DNA from 3 places in the Pseudomonas sp. GW821-FHT02H06 genome. Region 3 is predicted to be linked to each of the others. Evidence: predicted binding sites of a transcription regulator. Region 3 holds the regulator's gene; each other region holds the start of a gene.
The links. The regulator sigma-54, encoded in region 3, starts transcription at its own class of promoters, with help from an activator protein. The targets are predictions, from matches to a motif close to ANTGGCATNNANNTTGCTNT.

Region 1: the regulator sigma-54 is predicted to act here: its motif matches at 4,651-4,670, upstream of AC07VF_RS13035 (CmpA/NrtA family ABC transporter substrate-binding protein).
Region 2: the regulator sigma-54 is predicted to act here: its motif matches at 4,642-4,661, upstream of AC07VF_RS17370 (circularly permuted type 2 ATP-grasp protein).

Annotation. Positions count from the first base shown of each region.
Region 1 covers NZ_JBWKVD010000006.1:263,869-271,811, reverse strand. Annotated here, with positions in the region: gene AC07VF_RS13050 (bifunctional protein-serine/threonine kinase/phosphatase) at 1-1,119, opposite strand, end outside; gene AC07VF_RS13045 (nitrate/nitrite transporter) at 1,171-2,382, opposite strand; gene AC07VF_RS13040 (ANTAR domain-containing response regulator) at 2,706-3,281, opposite strand; gene AC07VF_RS13035 (CmpA/NrtA family ABC transporter substrate-binding protein) at 3,294-4,502, opposite strand; gene AC07VF_RS13030 (quinone-dependent dihydroorotate dehydrogenase) at 4,776-5,807, shown strand; gene rmf (ribosome modulation factor) at 5,955-6,170, opposite strand; gene rlmKL (bifunctional 23S rRNA (guanine(2069)-N(7))-methyltransferase RlmK/23S rRNA (guanine(2445)-N(2))-methyltransferase RlmL) at 6,742-7,943, shown strand, end outside.
Region 2 covers NZ_JBWKVD010000010.1:107,654-115,596, reverse strand. Annotated here, with positions in the region: gene AC07VF_RS17385 (acetyl-CoA C-acetyltransferase) at 1-570, opposite strand, end outside; gene AC07VF_RS17380 (transglutaminase family protein) at 1,376-2,230, opposite strand; gene AC07VF_RS17375 (alpha-E domain-containing protein) at 2,227-3,186, opposite strand; gene AC07VF_RS17370 (circularly permuted type 2 ATP-grasp protein) at 3,199-4,608, opposite strand; gene AC07VF_RS17365 (ribonuclease E inhibitor RraB) at 5,068-5,406, opposite strand; gene AC07VF_RS17360 (hypothetical protein) at 5,656-5,892, opposite strand; gene AC07VF_RS17355 (LTA synthase family protein) at 6,061-7,943, opposite strand, start outside.
Region 3 covers NZ_JBWKVD010000007.1:203,729-211,671, forward strand. Annotated here, with positions in the region: gene AC07VF_RS14145 (sensor domain-containing diguanylate cyclase) at 1-20, opposite strand, end outside; gene AC07VF_RS14150 (HPr family phosphocarrier protein) at 65-337, opposite strand; gene rapZ (RNase adapter RapZ) at 354-1,211, opposite strand; gene ptsN (PTS IIA-like nitrogen regulatory protein PtsN) at 1,214-1,678, opposite strand; gene hpf (ribosome hibernation-promoting factor, HPF/YfiA family) at 1,691-1,999, opposite strand; gene AC07VF_RS14170 (RNA polymerase factor sigma-54) at 2,076-3,569, opposite strand; gene lptB (LPS export ABC transporter ATP-binding protein) at 3,758-4,483, opposite strand; gene lptA (lipopolysaccharide transport periplasmic protein LptA) at 4,483-5,025, opposite strand; gene lptC (LPS export ABC transporter periplasmic protein LptC) at 5,012-5,584, opposite strand; gene kdsC (3-deoxy-manno-octulosonate-8-phosphatase KdsC) at 5,595-6,128, opposite strand; gene AC07VF_RS14195 (KpsF/GutQ family sugar-phosphate isomerase) at 6,129-7,103, opposite strand; gene AC07VF_RS14200 (ATP-binding cassette domain-containing protein) at 7,412-7,943, shown strand, end outside.

The DNA.
Region 1 (7,943 bases), on a different contig from region 3:
AATGATGTTGCGCCGGTGCAGCAGACCAACGGCAGCGATCAACTCCCTCGCCAGACTCAGCCACGGCGACAGCGCCATCGGCCCTTCCTGCTCAAAGATCTCAGCCAGGGTCTGCCCGGGGTACTCGCGCATGACGTAGTACAAATGCTGGCGCTGTCCGAGTGGGTGCAGCTCGGGAAAGAAGCGACCCGCGACGCGACGCAGGAACCATTCTTCGAGCAACAAGGCCTCTGCCGCGCCGGCCTCGTTAACCCGTGAGGGCGGCAGCGTCTTCAGTAGCCACGGTTGCTGTTGGCTGTCGCGTACGCGGTAGAGCAGGGACTGTCGCGAGTCGCTCAAGCGCGTTTCGACCTGCCAGCCTTCGAACGTCTGGTCTGCTTTGAGAAGGGGCGGGGCAGGCCATTGCTGCAGTTGCAGCAGCGTTTCACCCAAGCTGTCCGAGCCCAACTGATCCACCTGGATCAGCAAGGCGCTGGCATTATCGGCGCTGCCCGAAAGATGCGCGGCGTTGACCAGCGTTCGGACAGCTGTGTCCAGATCTGCCTGTTCGTTGAGGATCGAGCCGATTCGGTCATCGCCCAGCGTTGCCCACACGCCGTCGCTGACCAGCAGCAAGCGCTCGCCGGGCCGCAGTTCGCCGTCCAGGTAATCCATGACCACGTATTGATCCAGACCCAGCGCGCGTTTCAGCACGTGCTGCATGTCTGTCTGTTCCCAGACGTGGTCCTGGCTGATTCGCTGCAGCAGCCCTGAGTGCCAGCGGTACACACGACAGTCGCCGACATGGGCGAGGGTGAATCGTCGCCCACGCAGGACCAGCGCACTGAGGGTGGTCAACAAGCCGTTGGCCAGCAGCCAGCGGTTCTGTGCCAGCAGCAGGCGGTCAAGGGCCTGGGCGACGCTCCAGGTTTCCGGCGTCGCGTAGTAGTGCATTGCCAGCGCTTGCAGCGTGGCCCGGGAGGCCAGACCGCCATCGGCGCATTGGCTGACGCCATCGGCAAGGGCGAACAGATAGCCTTTGCTGGCCGCGAGCGCCGGAGCAGGAGTGACCACGCGAAGGGCGTCCTGATTCTCCGCCCGCGGCCCGGTGGCGCTGAATTCGGCGACGCGCAGTTGCAAACCGGTCGCAGTGGGCGTGACCGGCGTCAGCCCCGGATTGACGCTCACGGCCTAGACACGGGCGGCGGTGACCGCGGCCGAGCCCCAAGTGGTTCTCCAGCGACGCTTGACGTTCATCAGGCCGAACCAGGCCAGCACGCCAAGGAATGCGAACAGCCACAGGCCCAGTTGGTACTCGCCAGTGTTCTGCTTGATCGCGCCAAGCCCGGCGGCGAGCAGGAAGCCACCGATGCCGCCGGCCATGCCGATCAGGCCGGTCATCACGCCGATCTCCTTGCGAAAGCGTTGCGGCACCAGCTGGAACACCGCGCCGTTACCGGCACCGAGGCCGAGCATGGCCGCGACGAACAGCGCCAGTGCGGCCCATGAGCTGGGCAGGTTAAACCCGACGGCGGCGATGCAGATGGCGGCGACGGCGTACATGCCCGACAGCGTGCGAATCCCGCCGAAGCGATCGGCAAGGGCGCCGCCCAGTGGCCGCATCATGCTGCCGCCGAAGACGCAGGCGGCGGTGTAGTAACCCGCCGTCACCGGACTCAAGCCGTATTGATCGTTGAAGTAGCCGGGCAGGGCGCTGGCCAGGCCGATGAAGCCGCCGAAGGTCACGCTATAAAAGAACATGAACCACCAGCTGTCGCGGTCGCCCAGGGCTTTGAAATAGTCAGCCATGGATTTGGCTTTGGGGCGTTCCGGGGCGTTTTTCGCCATGAGCGAGAACGCGATGAGGGTCAGCAGCAATGGCGCGACGGCAAAGCCGAACACGTTGTTCCAGCCAAAGCTGGCGGCGAGGACGGGCGCGATCAGTGCGGCGAACACAGTGCCGGAGTTGCCGGCGCCGGCGATGCCCATGGCTTTGCCCTGATGCTGCGGCGGGTACCACTGGGAGGCCAGCGGCAGGGCCACGGCGAATGAGGCGCCCGCCATGCCAAGGAATACGCCGAGCAGCAGCGCCTGTTCATAGCTGTGAATGCCCAGTTGCCAGGCGCCCAGCAGCGCGGTGATGACGATGACCTGGCCGATGATCCCGGCAGTTTTTGGCGACAACTGATCGGCCAGCATGCCCATGATGAAGCGCAGCACCGCACCCGCGAGAATCGGCGTGGCGACCATCAGGCCCCGCTGCTGGGTGGTCAGGTGCAGGTCGGCGGCAATCTGCACGGCCATCGGGCCGAGCAGGTACCAGACCATGAAGCTCAGGTCGAAATACAGGAACGCTGCGAACAGTGTCGGTTTATGGCCGGCTTTCCAGAAACTCGTGTTCATCTACCACCTCATCTGCAGGGATTCGTGTTCGGTGGAGATGTCGCTCGCACCGCTACGGGTCAGGTCATGCAGGCGAAGCACCAGACCGGCACTCCACCCGCCCCGATGTGTTCAGGGCAAAAACGAAAAAACGCCGCAGCCCTGTGCGCTTTCGCGAAGGGGTGCGACGTCTTTGTCGTGAGTGGGCAACCGCCGTTGGCTACCTGTGATGTGTAGCTAGCAATACATGGGCCAAATGTGCGCCGCGAGCTGCGGGCTGGAGAGACGGGCTGGATGAAACCGTCTGGATCGAACAAGCACGCGCGGCTCGGATAAGGAAAAGCTCAGCCCAGCAATTCACTCATGGCAATGATTTGTTCCGCCACCTGAATCAGTTTCTGCTGCCGGCTCATGGCCTGGCGTCGCATCAGGGTGTAGGCCTCTTCTTCGTTGCACTGCTTCATCTTCATCAACAACCCTTTGGCCGTTTCGATGCGCTTGCGTTCGGCCAGTTGCTGGTCGCGGGCATGCAGTTGCGCGCGCAGGTCCTGATCGCTTTCGAAGCGGGCCATGGCCACGTCCAGAATCGGCTGCAGGCGCTGCGCGTGAATGCCTTCGACGATGTAGGCGCTGACCCCGGACTTGATCGCCTGGCGCATCACGACCGGGTCGTGCTCGTCGGTGAACATCACGATGGGGCGCGGCAGATCGCGGGTCACCAGCACCACTTGCTCCAGCACATCACGGCCCGGCGATTCGGTGTCGATGAGGATCACGTCCGGGCGCACGGCCTGAACCCGGGCGGGCAGGTCGATGATCAGCCCGGATTCGTCGATCACCTCGAAGCCGGCCTCGGTCAGCGCCGCTTTCAGGCGACCGACCTTCTTGGGGGTGTCATTGATCAGCAGGATTCGCAGCATCTTGGCGTCTCCTCAGCGATCAGCATGAACGAGGGCGGCATCGGCCAGCGCGTGCAGCTTGAAGCTGCGGGCGTAACGCGCCGGGTCGCTGCCGTCCCAGATTTTGCCGTCGATCAACTGGCTGCTGCGCATCGGCGACGGCGGGACGGCGATGCCCAGTGCGTCGGCGGCCTTGCGGTACAGGCCGAGCTGCTGGACGCTGCGGGCGATGCCGAGATAATCCGGGTCTTCGCGCAGCAATCCCCAGCGGCGGAACTGGGTCATGAACCACATGCCGTCGGACAGCCAGGGCATGTTCACCTGACCGTCTCCATGGAAGCGGATCGCGTGGTGGTCGTGCCATCGGTTGCCGAGCCCGTCGTCGTACTCGCCCAGCAGCCGGGATACGATGGCGCCCACAGGTGCATTCACGTACTCGGCGGCGCTGAGCAGCTGCGCGGTGCTGCGCCGGTTGTCGGTGCTCTCTTCGATGAAACGGCTGGCTTCAAGCACCGCCATCACCAGCGCCCGCGCCGTGTTTGGGTACTGCTCGGCGAATTCCAGGCTGCACCCCAACACCTTTTCCGGGTGATCCGGCCAGATGGCCTGGGAGGTCGCCAGGGTGAAACCCAGGTTCTGCTGAACCGCGCTGGCACCCCACGGCTCACCGACGCAAAAGCCGTCGATGCGCCCGGCCTGCAAGTGCTCGACCATCTGCGGCGGTGGCACCACCACGCTGTCGACGTCGCGCAACGGATGAATGCCCTGGCTCGCGAGCCAGTAATACAGCCACAACGCATGATTGCCGGTGGGGAAGGTTTGGGCGAAGGTCAGTTTTGAGTCGCATTGGTGCGTGCGCCGATCGAGTGCCTCAGGAGTGGTCACGCCGGCATCCTGCAGCGCCCTCGACAGGTTGATGCTCTGGCCGTTCTGGTTCAGCCCCATCAGCACGGCCATGTTTTTTGCCGGCCCGGCCAGCCCCAGTTGCACGGCATAGACCAGACCGTAAAGGCTGTGGGCGGCGTGAAGTTCGCCGCTGACCAGTTTGTCGCGCAGGTTGGCCCACGATGTCTGGCGGTGCAGGTTGATGTGCAGGCCATAGGGCTGAGCGAAGCCCTGGGTCGCGGCGACGATCAGTGAGGCGCTGTCGGTCAGCGCCATGAAGCCGAGGTCGACACTGATCAGTTCCGGTGCATCGCTGCCGTTGACCCAGGCCAGCGAGGGGGTAAGCGTTTCAGTCATGGTTGCCATTCCGCGCGGAGGCCGACGCGCTGGTCAGCGCTGCCGATCGTCCAAAAAAAACGCCGCCTCGCCCCGATTGAACTGGGGCGCCAGCGACGTCGTTGTCCTGTGGCTCGCTCCGCCATTGGATCGAGTCGATACAGGACGCCAAGCAAGCCATATGCCAGCGGGAGCCGAGGTTGTAAGCAAAGTTCTCGACATGCCTCGCGCTTCGCCCGCACCGGCGTTTATAATCCGCCGCTGATCCCAGCCGCAATCGAGCCGCCCCCGCCCATGTATAACCTGGCCCGCCAGTTACTGTTCAAACTCTCCCCGGAAACCTCCCACGATCTGTCCATTGACCTGATCGGAGCGGGCGGGCGTCTGGGGCTCAACGGCCTGTTCAACAAGGCGCCGATGCAGTTGCCGGTGACCGTCATGGGCCTGCGCTTCCCCAACCCGGTCGGGCTGGCGGCAGGGCTGGACAAGAACGGCGCGGCCATCGACGGCTTCGCCCAACTGGGCTTCGGTTTCGTCGAGATCGGCACCGTCACGCCGCGCCCGCAGCCGGGCAATCCAAAACCGCGCGTATTCCGTCTGCCCCACGCCCAGGCGATCATCAACCGCATGGGCTTCAACAACCTGGGCGTCGACCATCTGGTGAGCCGGGTGCAGGCCGCGCAGTACAACGGCGTGCTGGGCATCAACATCGGCAAGAACGTCGACACGCCGGTCGAGCGCGCCGTGGATGACTACCTCATCTGCCTGGACAAGGTGTACGCCCACGCCAGTTACATCACCGTCAACGTCAGCTCGCCCAACACGCCGGGACTGCGCAGCCTGCAATTCGGCGATTCGCTCAAGCAACTGCTCGGAGCCCTGCGGGTGCGTCAGGAAGCGCTGACGCTGATCCACGGCAAGCGCGTGCCGCTGGCGATCAAGATTGCCCCGGACATGAGCGACGAAGAGACCGTGCTGGTGGCCAGCGCGTTACTGGAATCGGGGATGGACGCGGTGATCGCGACCAACACCACCCTCAGCCGCAAGGGCGTCGAGGGCTTGCCCCACGGTGACGAAGCGGGCGGGCTTTCGGGCGCGCCGGTGCGCGAGCAGAGCACGCACATCGTCAAGGTGCTGGCGGGTGAGTTGGGTGGGCGCTTGCCGATCATTGCCGCTGGCGGCATCACCGAAGGCAGGCACGCAGCCGAGAAGATCGCGGCGGGGGCGAGTCTGGTGCAGATTTATTCGGGCTTTATCTATAAAGGGCCGGCGCTGATTCGCGAGTCGGTGGACGCGATCGCAGCGATGACTCACCAAGCGGTCTGATCACTAACGGCGTAAACGAAAAGAGGGGTTCCGACTGGAACCCCTCTTGGGCTTTAGCCCGCCGCCCGGGTGGGGCGTGCGTGGTCATGATGAAGCGATCAGGAATGTCGAAGAAGCTTTAGGTCAGGCTGTAACGTGAGGGTGGCGTCAGCCGACCGCGTGAAGTTCGTTGAGTCTGTGAATGCCCGCAGTGCCGGTCATACCGTCCCAGTTGTCGCCGCGTCCTTCTCGCCAGCCATTGATCCAGGCTTGACGCACTGACGGTAGAGTAAATGGGCAAAGCTCACGGGATTTACCGGATACGCCGTACTGGTATCCGCGCGAAAATGCTCTTTCCATCGGATCACGCTTAAGTCTTCTCATAGGGTGTTGCCCTCGTTTGTTGACTGTAATGTCCCTGGAGACCTCAGGTTGAGGTCCGGCAGAAAATCCTCTGCCGTTAGCAGCCCGCTGCCGGCGTCGCGGGCTTGCGGCCACCGCCGTTGCGGCGATGACCTTGGGTGATTTCTAACCAATGAGGGATACGCTGTGAATGATCGTTTTGTCATAAGAACGTAACCATTCCGGCATTACGACCATAAGCGCTGACGCGTTTCAGCGCAGTTTTGTAAGAGCGCCCCCTTGAACCGGGGCTTTCACGTGGCAGTGCAAGTGTTTCGCAATTGAGAGTGCTGGCCGTTTGCGGTCAGTGGAAAAACGACGAAGGGTCGGCGATGTGACTTTTTATTGCAGCCACCGTCGTGCTGAATAGTGGTTTTTTAACATCAAAACGTCGGCGTTGATGCGTTGGCGGACCGTCGCACTCGAAATGTATCGGTGCGAGGGACAGGCACAAACTGTGTGCCGCGCAGGCGTCCTCCTTGAAAGGCGTCTGTTGGAATCGGGCCGGACAATGCGTTGTCCGGCCGCTATGGCCTTAGGCTCTGGAATACTCATGTCGGACCGTTACGAACTTTTCCTCACCTGCCCAAAAGGCCTCGAAGGCTTGCTGGCGGAGGAAGCCACCGCCCTCGGTCTCGAGGAAACCCGCGAACACACTTCCGCCATCCGCGGCACCGCCGACATGGAGACCGCCTACCGGCTGTGCTTGTGGTCGCGTCTGGCCAACCGGGTGCTGCTGGTGCTCAAGCGTTTCCCGATGAAAGATGCCGAGGACCTCTACCACGGCGTGCATGACATCGAGTGGGCTGACCATCTGGAAGCGGAAGGCACGCTGGCCGTTGAGTTCAGCGGTCACGGTTCGGGCATCGACAACACCCATTTCGGCGCCTTGAAGGTCAAGGACGGCATCGTTGACCGCCTGCGCACGGCAGACGGCGTACGCCCGTCGGTGGACAAGCTCAACCCGGATCTGCGCGTGCACCTGCGTCTGGACCGCGGCGAAGCGATTCTGTCCCTGGACCTCTCCGGCCACAGCCTGCACCAGCGCGGCTACCGTCTGCAGCAAGGCGCCGCGCCGCTCAAGGAAAACCTGGCCGCCGCGATCCTGATCCGTTCCGGCTGGCCGCGCATTGCCGCTGAAGGCGGCGCGCTGGCTGACCCAATGTGCGGCGTGGGGACTTTCCTGGTCGAAGCGGCGATGATTGCCGCCGACATCGCGCCCAACCTCAAGCGCGAGCGCTGGGGTTTCTCCGCCTGGCTGGGCCACGTGCCGGCGATCTGGCGCAAGCTGCATGACGAAGCGCTGGAGCGTGCGCAAGCGGGTCTGGCCAAGCCGCCGCTGTGGATTCGGGGTTACGAAGCCGATCCGCGTCTGATCCAGCCGGGCCGCAACAACGTCGAGCGCGCCGGCCTGAGCGAGTGGATCAAGATCTACCAGGGCGAAGTGGCGACCTTCGAGCCGCGTCCCGATCAGAACCAGACCGGTCTGGTCATCTGCAACCCGCCGTACGGCGAGCGTCTCGGTGACGAAGCCAGCCTGTTGTATCTCTACCAGAACCTCGGCGAGCGCCTGCGTCAGGCCTGCCTGAACTGGGAAGCGGCGGTGTTCACCGGTGCGCCTGACCTGGGCAAGCGCATGGGCATTCGCAGCCACAAGCAGTACGCGTTCTGGAACGGCGCACTGCCGTGCAAGCTGTTGTTGATCAAAGTGCTGCCGGATCAGTTCGTCACCGGCGAGCGTCGCACCCCAGAGCA
Region 2 (7,943 bases), on a different contig from region 3:
CAGCGAACGGCGAAACGCACCCCGCTCCCGGGCCAGCGCCGCCTTGTGCTGGGATTGCACGGCGAACAGGTCCACGTCATCGCGGCTGAAGCCTTCGAGGGTGGCGATCAGATCGGCGCCGATCCCCTGAGGCGTGAAGTGGGTGTGCAGGTTGGTGTGCGGATCAAGTACCCAGGCGCCGCCGTCACTGCCCATCGGCACGCGCGACATCGACTCGACCCCGCCGACCACCACCAGATCCTCGAACCCGGAACGGAGCTTCATCGCTCCCAGATTCACCGCTTCAAGCCCCGATGCGCAGAACCGGTTGATCTGAACCCCGGCCACGCTGACGGCCCAATCGGCGACCAGCGCTGCGGTTTTGGCGATGTCGGCCCCCTGATCGCCGATGGGCGTAACGCAGCCCAGCACAATGTCATCGACGTGGTGGGTGTCGAGGTGATTGCGCACTTGCAGTTCTTTCAACAGCCCTGCCACCAGATCCACCGGTTTGACGCTGTACAACGCGCCATCCGGCTTGCCCCTGCCCCGCGGCGTGCGCAAGGCATCGTAAATAAACGCTTCGGTCATGCTGTCCTCGCTAAACCGATGATCTGTCTTCTTATATGTCCGGCCGATAGTCGAACTGTCATGGGAGCACTGTCTATCACAAGCGATATCACAGAGCGCGCTCTTTCGCCGGATCGATTGACAGGGTAGCTGGTTGTGAGAAGTTTCGGACTCGGACGAACGGTAGCGGGCTATTGAAAGCAGGCAGTTTTGGTCGCAGGTGTCTAGCAGGCGAATATCTGAGCGATGGCTATTCGCCAATCCTAACGAAGTTATAAGAATTGGACTGGATAATCCTCAATGATCTAAACCGCACAGCACGCGGGCTCTAAGGTTAAGTCAGTAGCAGTGGCGCCATAACAAAATCGATTCACCCAGCGCCCGCCGTCCACGATCTGCTGATCGGGGCACCTGCTCTTTTGCCTCACCTTTGCCAACCCCCGTCTTGGTCTCGGCCAAAGCCCATGGGTTTCTGTCGCTCAGGAATAACAAGAAAAGGCATTTACCATGTTCAAGTTCAAGTTCAAGCGCTCGAAAATACGTCAGGCCGGACTTATCGTTTTCGCCACTACGCTGCTGCTGATCTTGCCGAACATGACTCGGTTGTTTGGCTGAGCAGCCCGCGCTCGGCACGTGCAGCATCCTGAGACGGCGTCACCTGATTCCCTGTCTCATACAAGGTGAGCGGCGGTCGTATGGGTATCAGGTCGTTGTGTTGCGGAGTGTCGGCTTTTTCTGTGGCGGGGGGAGTGGCTGCCTAGCGCACTGAATAGCGCGCAAGGGGTGGGAAGGCGGCCGAGCTGAACGCCCGACCGCTAGGGACTGATCAACCCTGGCGTTGCACCTGAATCATCGGCGCCGGGACGGGCTTTTTCTTCGCAGCGGCCGGAACAGCAATCGGCGATGAGGGCGACACGACCACCTTGGCGTGCATCTGCTCGCAACCACCGCCACGGCGCATGCCGCGCACCGGGCAGGCGTCCAGGTAATCCAGGCCAACCGCCAGCTTCAGATGCCGTTCCGGGATCGCCAACTGATTGGTCACGTCAAAGCTGTACCACGCGTCGTCAATCCACGCTTCTGCCCACGCATGGCTGGACAGGTGTTCGCTGCTGTCACTGTAGAGATAACCCGACACATAGCGCGCCGGCACCCCGAGACTGCGGGCGCAGGCCAGAAACGCGTGGGTGTGATCCTGACAGACGCCAACACGGCTGGCGAACGCTTGGGCGGCGCTGGTATCGACGGCGGTCGAGCCTGGCGTATAGGTGATGTGCTCGTTGAGCGCGTGCATCATATCGATCAGCGCGGTGCGGTCGGTGCGCTTGTGGGTCTGCGCGATGGCAAAGGCGCGAATCGCTTCGTCAGCCTCGGTCAGGCGGGTGAAGCGCAGAAACGGCAGCGACGACTGAGTCTCGTGTTCCGCCTCGCGCTTCTCGTCGATCTCGACCTGGCCGCGCGCACCGATGACGATGGCTTCGTGGGGTTCGTCCAGGGTCAGCACGTGGAGAATATTGCCGAACGGATCGATCTGCGCACGCACCGGGCGCGGCAATGCCAACTGCCAGCTCAACACCTGCTGGCGCTCGCTGTCGTGGGGGGTCAGACGCAAATACTGGATGCTGGCGCGGACCTGATCGTCGTAGTGATAGGTGGTCTCGTGGCTAATTGAGAGTCTCATGCAGCCTCCAGGTAAGAAGTGTGAATGACGCTTCCCAGTTGGGCCAGAAGTGGAATGAATTCGTTCAACCACTCATGCAGGCCTTCATCGAGGATCTCGTCGATGCCGGTGTAGCGCAGGCGAGCGTCCAGCTCGGCGGCCAGACGCTGGGCGGGACGGCCATTGGCCCCCGGCAGACTGGCGAGAATGATGTCCAGCTCCTCAAGGCACGCGCGCAATGAGCGCGGAATGTCCGCACGCAACAGCAGCAATTCGGCGACCTGACGGGCACCCGGTGCATCGCGATAAACCTCTGTGTACGCCTCGAAGGACGACAATGCGCGCAACAGCGCACTCCATTGATAGTAGCCAGCGGCGGAACTGTCTGCCGCCGCGTTGGCGGACGGGCCGCGCAATTCGAGCATTTCATAGCGCGCATCGAGCATGCGCAGGGTGTTGTCGGCGCGCTCGATGAACGTCCCCAGACGAATAAAACGGAACGCGTCGTTGCGCATGATGGTGCCGTAAGTCGCGCCGCGGAACAGGTGCGAACGCTCCTTGACCCACTCACAGAAACGGCTCATGCCGTAGCGGCTCAAACCCTGCTCGGCGATGCCGCGAATTTCAAGATACGTGGCGTTGATGTTTTCCCACATGTCCGCAGTAATGCGCCCACGCACCGCATGGGCACTGGCCCGCGCCGCGCCCAGGCAACTGAAGATGCTCGCAGGGTTCTCGGCGTCCAGCGCGAAAAAGTGCAGCAAGCGCTCGGCATGCAGGTCGCCGTGGCGCTCCAGGTAATCGTCCAGGGTTCCGGTGATCAGCAGGGGCATGGCGATTTCATTGAGGCCATCCCCGCGTCCGTCCTGGGGCATCAGCGACAGCGAGTAACTGACGTCGAGCATCCGCGCGAGGTTCTCGGCGCGCTCCAGGTACCGCGACATCCAATATAAATCCGAGGCAGTTCTACTTAGCATTGGCAGGCATCCTTAATCCTCGACCACCCAGGTGTCCTTGGTTCCGCCACCCTGCGACGAGTTCACCACCAGCGAGCCTTCGCGCAGGGCAACACGCGTGAGACCACCGGGCACTACACGGGTTTCGCGGCCAGCCAGGACGAACGGGCGGAGGTCGATGTGGCGCGGGGCGATGCCGTTCTCGACGAAGGTCGGACAGGTCGACAGACACAAGGTCGGTTGCGCGATATACGCGTGGGGCTTGGCTTTGAGCCGCGCCCGGAACGACTCGATTTCGGCGGCGGTGGCTGCGGGGCCCACGAGCATGCCGTAACCGCCGGAGCCCTGGGTTTCCTTGACCACCAGATCGCCCAGATTGGCGAGCACGTGGGACAGCTCTTCGGGCTTGCGGCACTGCCAGGTCGGCACGTTTTTGAGGATCGGTTCTTCGTCGAGGTAAAAACGGATCATGTCGGTGACGAAGGGGTAGACCGACTTGTCGTCCGCCACGCCGGTGCCAATGGCATTGGCCAGCACCACATTGCCCGACCGGTACGCCGCCAGCAGGCCCGGCACGCCGAGCATCGAATCCGGATTGAACGCCAGCGGATCGAGAAACGCGTCGTCGAGCCGGCGGTAAATCACGTCGACCGCTTTCGGGCCGTCGGTGGTGCGCATGAACACGCGGTCATCGCGCACGAACAGGTCAGCGCCTTCCACCAGCTCGACACCCATTTCCCGGGCCAGAAACGCGTGCTCGAAAAACGCGCTGTTGAAGCGCCCGGGGGTCAGCACGACGACGCTGGGGTTATCCAGCGGGCTAGAGCTCTTCAGGGTGTCCAGCAACAGGTTCGGGTAGTGATCGATCGGCGCAATGCGTTGCGCGGCAAACAGTTCGGGGAACAGCCGCATCATCATCTTGCGGTCTTCGAGCATGTAGCTCACGCCGCTTGGCGTGCGCAGGTTGTCTTCGAGCACGTAATACGTGCCGTCGCCGTCACGCACCAGGTCGACGCCGGAGATGTGCGAATACAGGTCGCGATGCAGATTCAGGCCCTGCATCGCCAACTGGTATTGCTCGTTGGCAAGGACCTGTTCGGCAGGAATGATCCCGGCCTTGATGATGCGCTGATCGTGATAGAGGTCAGCGAGAAACATGTTCAGCGCCTTGACGCGCTGAATGCAGCCGCGCTCCACCACCCGCCATTCGCTGGCCGGAATGCTCCGCGGAATGGTGTCGAAGGGGATCAGCCGCTCGGTGCCCTGCTCGTCGCCGTACAGCGTGAATGTGATCCCGGCGCGATGAAACAATAAATCGGCCTCACGCCGACGCTGAGCGAGCAACTCAGGCGGCGCTTCACCCAACCAGCGGGCGAATTCCCGATAATGCGGACGAACTATGCCGCCCGCATCGTACATCTCGTCATAAAAGGTGCGGATCATGCCGTACTCCTTGTCACCATGGACACCAGAGCCTTCGCAAGGCCCGTGCCATCGGCATAAACGCTTTAATATCAATGGGTTGAATTAAACAGCCGGAGCGTCCGCACCGTTCCTGTGCACGATGCGCCCTAACCCGTTCACCAACGCTTCATGGCGAAGCGTCGTTCACTCTGAAAATCTATCGCTGGCATAGCGACAGTTCATTTCCGTGCGATTCAGGGGCTGAGCATAATCGCCCCATACCGCAGACCAACCCGCCGGATCACACAAGGCGATTGGCTCAAAACCTTATTGGCAACGCCACCCGATATTCCCTTTCCGCCGCTCCCAAGAGAGCGGCTTTTTTTTGCCTGTGATTCAGCTCGGTGCATCTCCCGCTCCACACTTGGTCGTGAAGGCGGGAGACAATTTTCAACGATCGGCGCCTCGCTTCGGCGCATCGCTGTTGATCAAACCCGCTCAATGAAGGCGCTTGAGCTCCTGTTTGACGCCCCAGCCTTCAACCTCTCCGTCCAGACCGAAAATCGCCGTCTGGAAATCCTGCTCGAAGTCGCCTATCCCGTCGTAGGTTGCGTACATCAACTTGCTCAGTTCCAGGTGCCAAGCACCGTCTTCCAGTGCATTGAGCTGGACATTCACTGACTCGCCACGAAATTTTTCCGCAGCCTGACGCGCCCGGTCCTCATCCGGAAAGGTGGCATAGAACTCGATGGGGTGAATGCGTGCGAAGTCGAAACCGCCTTCTTTCATGCAGCGCAGAACATGGCTGCTGATGTCTTCTTGATAGGCTGTGCTCATGAAACGTCCTCCTATGCAACGATAGATAGAGTTTCAACTATCCCGAAACACCCCTCGATGGCGAGGCGTGTAGCGGCAGGTCATCTGCCGCCCGGGACTCAAGCATGTCGCTGACAAGGCCGGTGCGTTTTACAAAACGGGCATACGTACGCGAGCGGACTCGGGTAGATGCATCACCGACCTCGCTCGCAGAGTACGCCCATTGCCAGTGCGTTGCCAATTGGCAGGATGGCGGGAAATACAGGCTTCTTACGAAGCCTCGATGATGGAGATGATCTGTACCGCGTTCTGCTCTTTGAGTGTCTTCACGGTGGGCTCGGCAGTGCGACCGTCGAGGTCGTTCAGATCAAGATCACTGGCGACCGGAAACAGGATCGGACGGAGTTGCTGCGCAGCCTCTTCTTCACTGGGACGGTGATCGGATTCAAGATCGAGGGTTTGCTGCACACCGTCTTTGTCCAGAAACGAAATAGTCCACACTTTCATCAATGTCTCCTCAGTAAAGGCCTGACAACGGCCTGATGATCTTGACCCTTGCAGCGCAACGACGTTCAACCCGAATCGTCAGCGCACAGCTGACGTTGGCAGCCTGAAGCCATGGATTCGCAGGCAAAAAAAACGCCCCGGTCTCGGGGCGTTTTCATCAGGCTGCGGTCATTGTGGCTTGGCGTCTTTGACCCCTGCCGTGTTGTCCAGCAGGCTCTTGGTCGCGGTCTGCAGGAAGCTGTCGAGCTTCTTGCGCAACTCGGCGACGTCCGGCGCATCCGGCATCAGCTCGGCATGGGGCTTGGTGCCCAACTCGTAGCTGTAGACCTTCGGCTCCATTTCCTTGGGTTCGATCAGGATCCGGTTGCCGGTGACCAGCGCCACGGTCTGCTCGCTGCCCGATGGCTTGATTACGCCAAAGCCCTCGTCTCCCGCCGGCAAATTGAGCAGGTCGCGGCCCCAGCACTGGTGCACGGTGTCGCCACCCAGGCGGCCCATGATGGTCGGCACGATGTCAATCTGCGTACCGACGATGCTGCTGCGCTTGCCGAACTTGTCCTGCAGGCCCGGGGCGATCATCAGCATCGGCACGTTGAAGCGGCCCAGGTCCATCTCGGTGATCTGCTCGTTGTTGCCGAAGCCGTGGTCACCGACGACCACAAACAGCGTGTCCTTGTAGTACGGCTCTTTCTTGGCCTTCTCGAAGAACTGACCCAGCGCCCAGTCCGAATAACGCATGGCGGTGAGGTGTTCATCCAGCGTGCCATGCCCGGTGACGCGCTCGACCGGCAGATTGGCCGGCAGTGCGTACGGCGTGTGGTTGGACAGGGTTTGCAGCAAGGCATAGAACGGCTTGCCTTTGGCCTCGCGGGCTTTCAGCTCCTCGGCGCCACGGTCGAACATGTCCTGATCGGACACGCCCCAGGTCGGGTCCGAGAACACCGGGTTGACGAAGTCGTTGCGGCCAATGAAGTTGGTCATGCCCTGGTTGCTGAAGAAGCCTGACTGGTTGTCCCAGGCGAAGTCACCGTTGTAGACGTACACGTCGTCGTACTTGCGCGCGCTGAGCAGCTGCGGCAGACCCGACAGCTTGTGGCTGCCTTCCGGTGTCTGCATCAGGTATTCAAAGCCCGGCAGGTTCGGGAAGCACGCCATAGTGGCGAACATGCCCTGATGGGTGTGCGTACCGTTGGAGAAGAAGCGATCAAACAGCAGACCTTCCTGGGACAGTTTGTCGAAGTAAGGCGTGATGTTCGATTCGTCACCCAGCGCACCCACCGAATGGCCGGCGAAGCTTTCCATCAGGATCACAACGACATTCTTGATCGGCAGCGTGTTGGCCGCCGGCGGTGTGAAATCACGACGGACAGCGGCTTTCTCAGGATCGATCAGCTTGTCGTTGGCGGTCAGCAGCATGTCGCGGACCGTCTGCTGGGCTTCAGCCACAGGCAGGGTCGCTTTCCAGATGTTGTCGCGGTCCTCGGACATCCGGCTCTTCGCCGCCGCGATCAGCGTCAGCGTGCCGTTCAGGCCAAGGGTGTTGGCGAAGTTGGAGTCCGTGGTGTAGGCATCGCCCCAGCGCAGCGGCGGGCCCTGGCGCAAGGTGCCGCGAGCGGCGATGACGGCCACCACCAGACACAGCAGGAAGACCACGGCGCGTTTGTACAACGGCGCGACCACACGGTTGTCGGCGCTGGCGACGTTGAACCCGCCACGGGGACGGGTCACGCGATCGACGCCTTTGAAGACCAGGCTCAGCAGCCAGGTCACCAGTGCCCACGCCAACAGATAACGAACCACCGGGTAGCCGTACCAGATCATGCTCAGAACGGTTTTCGGGTCTTCTTTGACGTACTGGAAAACCAGGCCGTTCAGGCGCTGGTGGAATTCACGGTAGAAGTCCATCTCCATCAGGCCGAAGAACGCGGTCAGGCTCGCAACCAGCGTCAGCCAGAAGCGAAACACCCCACGGGCCGCCATCAGGCGCGCGCTGAACAGGGACAGCAGAAGGGGAATCAGGATGTACACGACCAGACGCAGATCGAATCGCA
Region 3 (7,943 bases):
GGCATGGCTGTCAGTGGCATCGCTCATCTCTGACGGTAATGGACGCGTCGGGCAGCGGTAAGGCTTATTCGCCTTCGTCGAACTTGTTATTGATCAGTTCGACCAGTCCCGCCAGCGCGGCATCGGCTTCTTCACCTTCGGTGGCCAAGTGAATCAGGGTGCCCTTGCCGGCCGCGAGCATCATGACGGCCATAATGCTTTTGCCGTCGACCATCGTCTCCGGCGTGCGACCGACCCTGATCTGGCAAGGGTACTTGCCGGCGACGCCCACGAATTTGGCGGCGGCCCGGGCGTGCAGACCCAGCTTGTTGATGATGGTGATTTCTAGAGCGGGCATCGCGATGGAGGTCCTTTCAGCTTAGGTCGCGGTGGCGGACCTGAACATTCTTGAGCGATTGCTGCAGCACCTGACCCAGACGTTCGGTCAGGTAGACGGAGCGGTGGTGTCCGCCGGTGCAGCCAATGGCAATAGTAACGTAGGCGCGGTTGCTGGCGGCGAAGCGCGGCAACCACTTATTGAGGTACGAAAAGATGTCCTGGAACATTTCTTCGACGTCCGGTTGAGCCGCGAGGTAATCGGCAACCGGCTTGTCGAGGCCGGACTGCTCGCGCAGCTCGGGCTTCCAGTACGGGTTCGGCAGGCAGCGCACGTCGAACACCAGGTCGGCGTCCACGGGCATGCCGCGCTTGAAGCCGAAGGATTCGATGAGGAAGGCAGTGCCCGGCTCGGGTTTGTTCAGCAGGCGCAGTTTGAGAATGTCGCGCAGCTGGTAGAGATTCAGGTGCGTGGTGTCGACCGTCAGATCAGCCAAGTCGATGATCGGACCGAGCAGGGTTTTTTCGTCACGAATCGCTTCGGCCAGCGAGCGGGTTGCCGTGCTCAGCGGGTGACGACGGCGGGTCTCTGAAAAGCGCTTTAGCAGGGTGGCTTCATCGGCGTCGAGAAACAGCACGTCGCACTGGATGTGCCGGGCCCGAACTTCGGCGAGCATGCGCGGGAATCGCGTCAGGTGACTGGGCAGATTGCGCGCGTCGATCGAGACCGCCAGCAGGGGCTCAGCCAGTTCGGTGTTGATCAGCGCGCGCTCCGCCAGCTCTGGAAGCAGGCCGGCGGGCAGATTGTCGACGCAGTAGAAACCGCTGTCTTCAAGGACATCGAGGGCCGTGCTCTTGCCGGAGCCGGAGCGGCCGCTGACGATGATCATCCGCATGATCAGTGACCGTTCTGGACGTCGAGCACGACGCTGTAGAGCTCTTCGTCGGTTTTGGCACCGCGCAGGCGCTTACGCACATCATCACGGTCGAGCATGCTGGCGATCTGGCGCAGCAATTCAAGGTGAGCATCGGTAGCCGCTTCCGGGACCAGCAACACAAACAGCAGGTCAACCGGTGCGCCGTCGATGGCGTCGAAATCGATGGGTTTCTCGAGATGCAGTACGGCGCTGACAGGCGTTGAGCAGCCCTTCAGGCGGCAGTGGGGAATGGCGATGCCATTACCGAACCCGGTAGAGCCGAGCTTTTCACGGGCAATGAGGCTGTCAAACACGACCTGCTCATCCAGATCAGGCACTTGCGTGCCGATCATTTTGGCGATGTTCTGGAGTACGGCTTTTTTGCTGCCGCCTGGCACGTTCACGAGTGAACGGCCAGGGGTCAGGATATTTTCAAGTCGGATCATGGGTGGGGAGTGTCAGCGAGCAGTCGCGCCTTGCAGCAGACTTTGCTGTTTTTCCTTATGTTTTTTGAGTTGGCGGTCAAGCTTGTCGGCAAGCAGGTCAATGGCTGCGTACATGTCGTCGTGTTCGGCGTTGGCAACCACTTCAGCGCCAGGAACGTGCAAGGTGGCTTCGATTTTCTGCTTGAGCTTCTCGACCTCCATGGTGACCTGCACATTCGTGATCTTGTCAAAGTGGCGTTCCAATCGGGCGAGTTTCTCGCCGATGTAGGTACGCAGAGGTTCAGTCACTTCCAGCTGGTGTCCACTGATGTTGACTTGCATACAGCTTCTCCTTCGTTGCCAGTGCATTAAGAGGCAGGCGTAATGCCTGCCACTGGAACGCTTTGACGTGTGACCTTTACATCAGTCGCTTGCGTTCGCTGGACGGCGAAATCCCAAGGGATTCGCGGTACTTGGCGACTGTGCGACGGGCCACTTGAATGCCTTGTGCTTCCAGTAAACCAGCGATCTTGCTGTCACTCAACGGCTTTTTCTGATTTTCCGCAGCGACCAGTTTTTTGATGATCGCGCGAATCGCCGTGGACGAGCATTCGCCGCCTTCGGAGGTGCTGACGTGGCTGGAAAAGAAATATTTGAGTTCGTAGATCCCGCGCGGGGTGTGCATGAACTTCTGCGTGGTCACCCGGGAGATCGTCGATTCGTGCATGCCGACCGCTTCAGCGATGTCATGCAGAACGAGGGGCTTCATGGCTTCGTCACCGTACTCGAGGAAGCCTCGCTGGTGTTCGACGATTTGCGTGGCCACCTTCATCAGCGTCTCGTTGCGGCTCTGCAGGCTCTTGATGAACCAGCGAGCTTCCTGCAGCTGATTGCGCATGAATGTGTTGTCGGCACTGGTATCGGCGCGACGCACAAAACCGGCGTACTGCGGATTGACCCGCAGGCGCGGCACGGATTCCTGGTTCAGCTCCACCAGCCAGCGCTCGTTGTCCTTGCGCACGATGACGTCAGGCACGACGTATTCGGCTTCGCTGGACTCGATCTGCGAGCCGGGGCGCGGATTGAGGCTCTGGACCAGTTCGATGACCTGACGCAGGTCGTCTTCCTTGAGCTTCATGCGGCGCATCAGTTGCGCGTAGTCGCGGCTGCCGAGCAGATCGATGTAGTCACTGACCAGCTTCTGCGCTTCCGCCAGCCACTTGGTTTTGGCGGGCAGCTGGCGAAGCTGCAGCAGCAGGCATTCACTCAGGTTGCGAGCGCCGATGCCGGCAGGCTCGAACTGCTGAATGCGGTGCAGAACGGCTTCGATTTCGTCCAGCTCGATATCGAGCTCAGGGTCGAAGGCGTCGAGCATTTCTTCGAGTGTTTCGTCGAGGTAGCCCTGATTGTTGATGCAGTCGATCAGCGTCACGGCGATCAGGCGATCGGTGTCCGACATTGGCGCCAGGTTGAGTTGCCACAGCAGGTGGCTTTGCAGGCTCTCGCCAACGGAGGTGCGGGTGGTGAAATCCCACTCGTCATCGTCGTTGCTGGGCAGGCTGCTGGCGCTGGTCTGATAGACGTCTTCCCACGCAGTGTCGACGGGCAGCTCGTTGGGAATGCGCTCGTTCCAGTCGCCGTCCTCCAGATTGTCGACGGTAGGCGCCGATTCCTGGTAGGTGGGTTCCTGAACATCAGCGTTGGGCTTTTGCTCTACGTTATCCGCCAAGGGGTCGGCGTTGTCGAAATCGTCGCCTTCCTCCTGCCGTTCCAGCATCGGGTTCGACTCCAGCGCCTCCTGAATTTCCTGTTGGAGATCCAGCGTCGACAACTGAAGCAAGCGGATTGCCTGTTGCAGCTGAGGTGTCATCGTCAGCTGCTGGCCCATTCTCAAGACTAGCGAAGGTTTCATGGCAGGGCTTAACACCTTATTCGCCGGCGCACTGCGCGCCATTTACTAGCAGGGCGCCGAGGGCGCCAACTTAAGCAAATTATATGCCTGAAGCTGGAGGGTTTGCCTAGAGTGTGATGACAATTAAAAAACGAGGTTGGCGATGGCGCACATTGCGGGAACCGCACAACCTCATGTCATCACTGCGGTTACAGGCGGAACTCGTGACCCAGATACACTTCCTTGACCAACTGGTTGGCCAGGATGGATTCGGCGTCGCCTTCGGCAATCAGCTGTCCATCGTTGACGATGTAAGCGGTTTCGCAGATATCCAGCGTCTCACGCACGTTGTGGTCGGTGATCAGCACGCCGATCCCTTTGGCCTTGAGGTGGTGAATGATCTGCTTGATGTCGCCTACGGAAATAGGGTCAACACCGGCGAAGGGTTCGTCGAGGAGAATGAATTTCGGCGAAGTGGCGAGGGCGCGTGCGATTTCCACACGGCGACGTTCACCGCCCGACAGGCTCATGCCCAGGTTGTCGCGAATGTGGGTGATGTGGAATTCCTGCAGCAGGCTTTCCAGCTCCTTGCGGCGGGCAGCGCGATCGAGCTCCTTGCGGGTCTCCAGGATCGCCATGATGTTGTCCGAGACGGAGAGCTTGCGGAAGATCGACGCTTCTTGTGGCAGGTAGCCAATACCGGCGCGTGCACGGCCGTGCATCGGCTGATGGCTGACGTCCTGGTCGTCGATCAGGACGCGACCCTGATCCGCTTGAACCAGGCCGACGATCATGTAGAAACAGGTGGTCTTGCCGGCGCCGTTGGGGCCAAGCAGGCCGACGATCTGGCCGCTCTCGATGGACAGGCTGACGTCACGTACGACCTGGCGGCTTTTATAGGCCTTGGCCAGGTGCTGGGCTTTCAGCGTCGCCATTACTGGGCCTTCTGCTGGTCGGTTTTCTTTTTCGGCTGGATGACCATGTCGATACGAGGGCGTGGTGCGGTGACCTTGGTGCCATTGGCACGACCGGCGTTCACGACCTGCTTGACGGTGTCATAGACGATTTTCTCGCCTTCGGACGTGTTGCCGTCGTTGACCACTTTGGCCTTGTCGATCAGCACGATGCGGTTCTGGGCCGCGAAGTACTGGATAGTGACGCCCCAGGCCTGAACGATCGGCTTGTCCACCGATGGCTTCTGCTCGTAGTAGGCCAGGTTGCCCACGGACGTGAACACGTCCACGTCGCCTTGCGGTGTACGGGTGATGGTCACGGTGTTGCCGGTGATCTTCATCGTGCCCTGGGTGATGATGACATTGCCTTTGTAGGTGGCGATGCCTTGCTTGTCGTCCAGCTGCGCGTCATCCGACTGGATGTGGATGGGTTGATCGCGATCCGTCGGCAGAGACCAGGCGCTCGCGCTTCCCAGTGCTGCGCCCAGGCCGAGCAAAAAAGGAAGGGTTTTAACGAGCCTCATACTGTCCTCTTACGTTGGATAGCAGGTTCATCCTGCTTTCTTTCAGATACGCTTTCATACCCGTGCCGGTCGTTACACCGCCAAGGCCGTCGATTCTAACGGGTTGGGCAGTCTCCGCATATTGCTTCTGCGGGAATACAGTCATGCGGCTGCTGGTGATGATGGTGGTGCGGTCTTTTTCGTCGGTGCGGTTGATGCGCACCGAGTCGATCAGCTCGACGTGATCGCCCCCCGGCGACACTTCGGCGCGAACGCTCTGTACGTGCCACGGGAAGGTAGAACCTCGATACATCTGCAGCACCGGCGTGGTCATCAGGGTGACGTCGGTGGCTTTCAAGTGCTCTACCTTGTCCGCGGTCATGTCGTACTGCATGGTCCCGTCGGGCAGGTACTGAATGCTGTGGGCGTTGGTCGCGTAGTAATCGACGGCGCTCTCATCCACGGCAGCCTTGGGTTGATCGAGGAAACTTTCCGGACTGATGTTCCAGTAGCCGACCGCTGCCAGCAGCAGTGCCAGCACACCGAACAGCAGAAACGTTCGAAACTTTTTGCTCAGCATAAATGCACTTCTATAGGTAGGCGGCGTGAGCCGCTTCGAGGTTGCCCTGAGCCTTCAGGATCAACTCGCAGAATTCGCGGGCAGCGCCTTCGCCGCCACGTGCCTGGGTAATGCCGTCGGCATGCTCGCGGACAAAGCTGGCGGCATTGGCAACAGCCATGCCCAGGCCCACCCGGCGAATGACCGGCAGATCAGGCAAATCGTCGCCCAGATACGCGACCTGCTCGTAGCTTAGATTCAGTTGCTGCAAAAGCTCGTCGAGTACCACGAGTTTGTCTTCGCGGCCCTGATAAAGGTGCGCGATGCCGAGGTTCTTCGCGCGCCGCTCAACCACGGGGGTCTTGCGTCCGCTGATGATGGCAGTCGTCACACCCGAGTTGATGAGCATTTTGATGCCCTGGCCGTCGAGGGTGTTGAAGGTCTTGAATTCACTGCCGTCTTCGAGGAAGTACAGGCGTCCGTCGGTGAGTACGCCATCGACGTCGAAGATCGCCAGTTTGATGTTCTTGCCGCGTTGCATCAGGTCATTCATATCGGCGCTCATTTACATGACTCCTGCGCGGAGCAGGTCTTGAAGATTGAACGCGCCAACCGGGCGATCGTTCTCGTCGACCACGATGAGTGCGCCGATCTTGTTGTCTTCCATGATTTTCAAGGCTTCGGCCGCGAGCATTTCCGGGCGCACGGTCTTGCCGTGGACGGTCATGACTTCATCGATGGTCGCCTGGCGTATGTCGATCGGGCGATCCAGGGTGCGACGCAGGTCGCCGTCCGTGAAGATACCGGCAAGGCGGCCGTCGCTCTCGAGGATGGCGGTCATGCCAAGCCCCTTGCGGGTCATTTCCATCAGCGAATCGCGAAGCGGCGTGCCGCGCGCAACCTGCGGCAGGTTGGCGCCAGTGTGCATGACATGCTCGACCTTCAGCAGCAGCCGACGACCCAGTGCACCGCCTGGATGGGAAAACGCGAAGTCTTCGGCGGTGAAGCCTCTGGCGTCCAGCAGCGCAACGGCCAGGGCGTCGCCCATGACCAGCGCCGCCGTGGTGGAGGAGGTGGGCGCCAGATTCAACGGGCAGGCTTCTTTTTCGACCCGCGCATTGAGGTTGACGTCAGCGGCCTTGGCCAGTGTTGATTCCGGGTTGCCCGTGAGGCTGATCATCTTGATGCCCAGCCGCTTGATCAGCGGCAGCAACGTGACGATTTCGGCCGTCGTGCCCGAATTGGACAGGGCCAGAATAATGTCGGCGCTGGTGATCATGCCCATGTCGCCGTGGCTGGCCTCGGCGGGGTGCACGAAAAAGGACGGGGTGCCGGTGCTGGCCAGCGTAGCGGCGATCTTCTTGCCGATATGCCCCGACTTGCCCATGCCTACCACGACCACGCGGCCCTGACTGCCCAGAATCATGTCGCACGCGTTGACGAAATCGGCATCTATATGCGCAAGCAAACCTTCCACGGCTTCTATTTCAAGGCGGATGGTGCTCTGTGCCGATTCAATCAGGTTGCGCGCATTGGACATATCGGAAGGGGTCGCATGGTGAAAGGCCGGGGATTATAGCGGCAATGTTCAAAAGCCTCACGCTTCATCGTTGCTGTTTGTTTAATGAACGGAGACGTCCTTCAGCAACAGCGTGATAAAGGCTGGCGGTGGGTACGAAAATTCCACACCGTCCTTAATACCCTTCTTTGTTTGCGACTCGACACGTTGGAGCTTGGGCGGCGTGCGACAGCGGTGGTATAGTCCGCCGCTTGTTCGGCCCCTCCAAAAGTGTGTCGTTCGTCAAGAACGCGGCATCTGAGAGACAGGTTGCATCGCAAGGAGTTTAGATGAGTGCCGATAACGCCTACGCGGTCGAGCTGAAGGGCGTTTCCTTCAAGCGCGGTGCGCGCAGCATCTTCAATAATGTGGACATCCGCATCCCCCGGGGCAAAGTCACCGGCATCATGGGGCCGTCGGGCAGTGGCAAAACCACTCTGCTGCGATTGATGGGAGCACAACTGCGTCCGAGCGCAGGTGAAGTCTGGGTCAATGGCCAGAATTTGCCGAAACTCTCGCGCAGCGATCTTTTCGATGCGCGCAAGCAGATGGGCGTGCTCTTTCAGAGCGGCGCGTTGTTCACCGATCTCGACGTTTTCGAAAACGTGGCGTTCCCGCTGCGGGTTCACACCAAGCTGCCTGAAGACATGATTCGCGACATCGTCCTGCTGAAACTGCAGGCGGTCGGACTTCGTGGCGCAGTCGATCTGATGCCCGACGAACTCTCAGGTGGCATGAAGCGCCGTGTTGCACTGGCGCGCGCCATCGCGCTGGATCCCCAGATCCTCATGTACGACGAACCCTTCGTGGGGCAGGACCCTA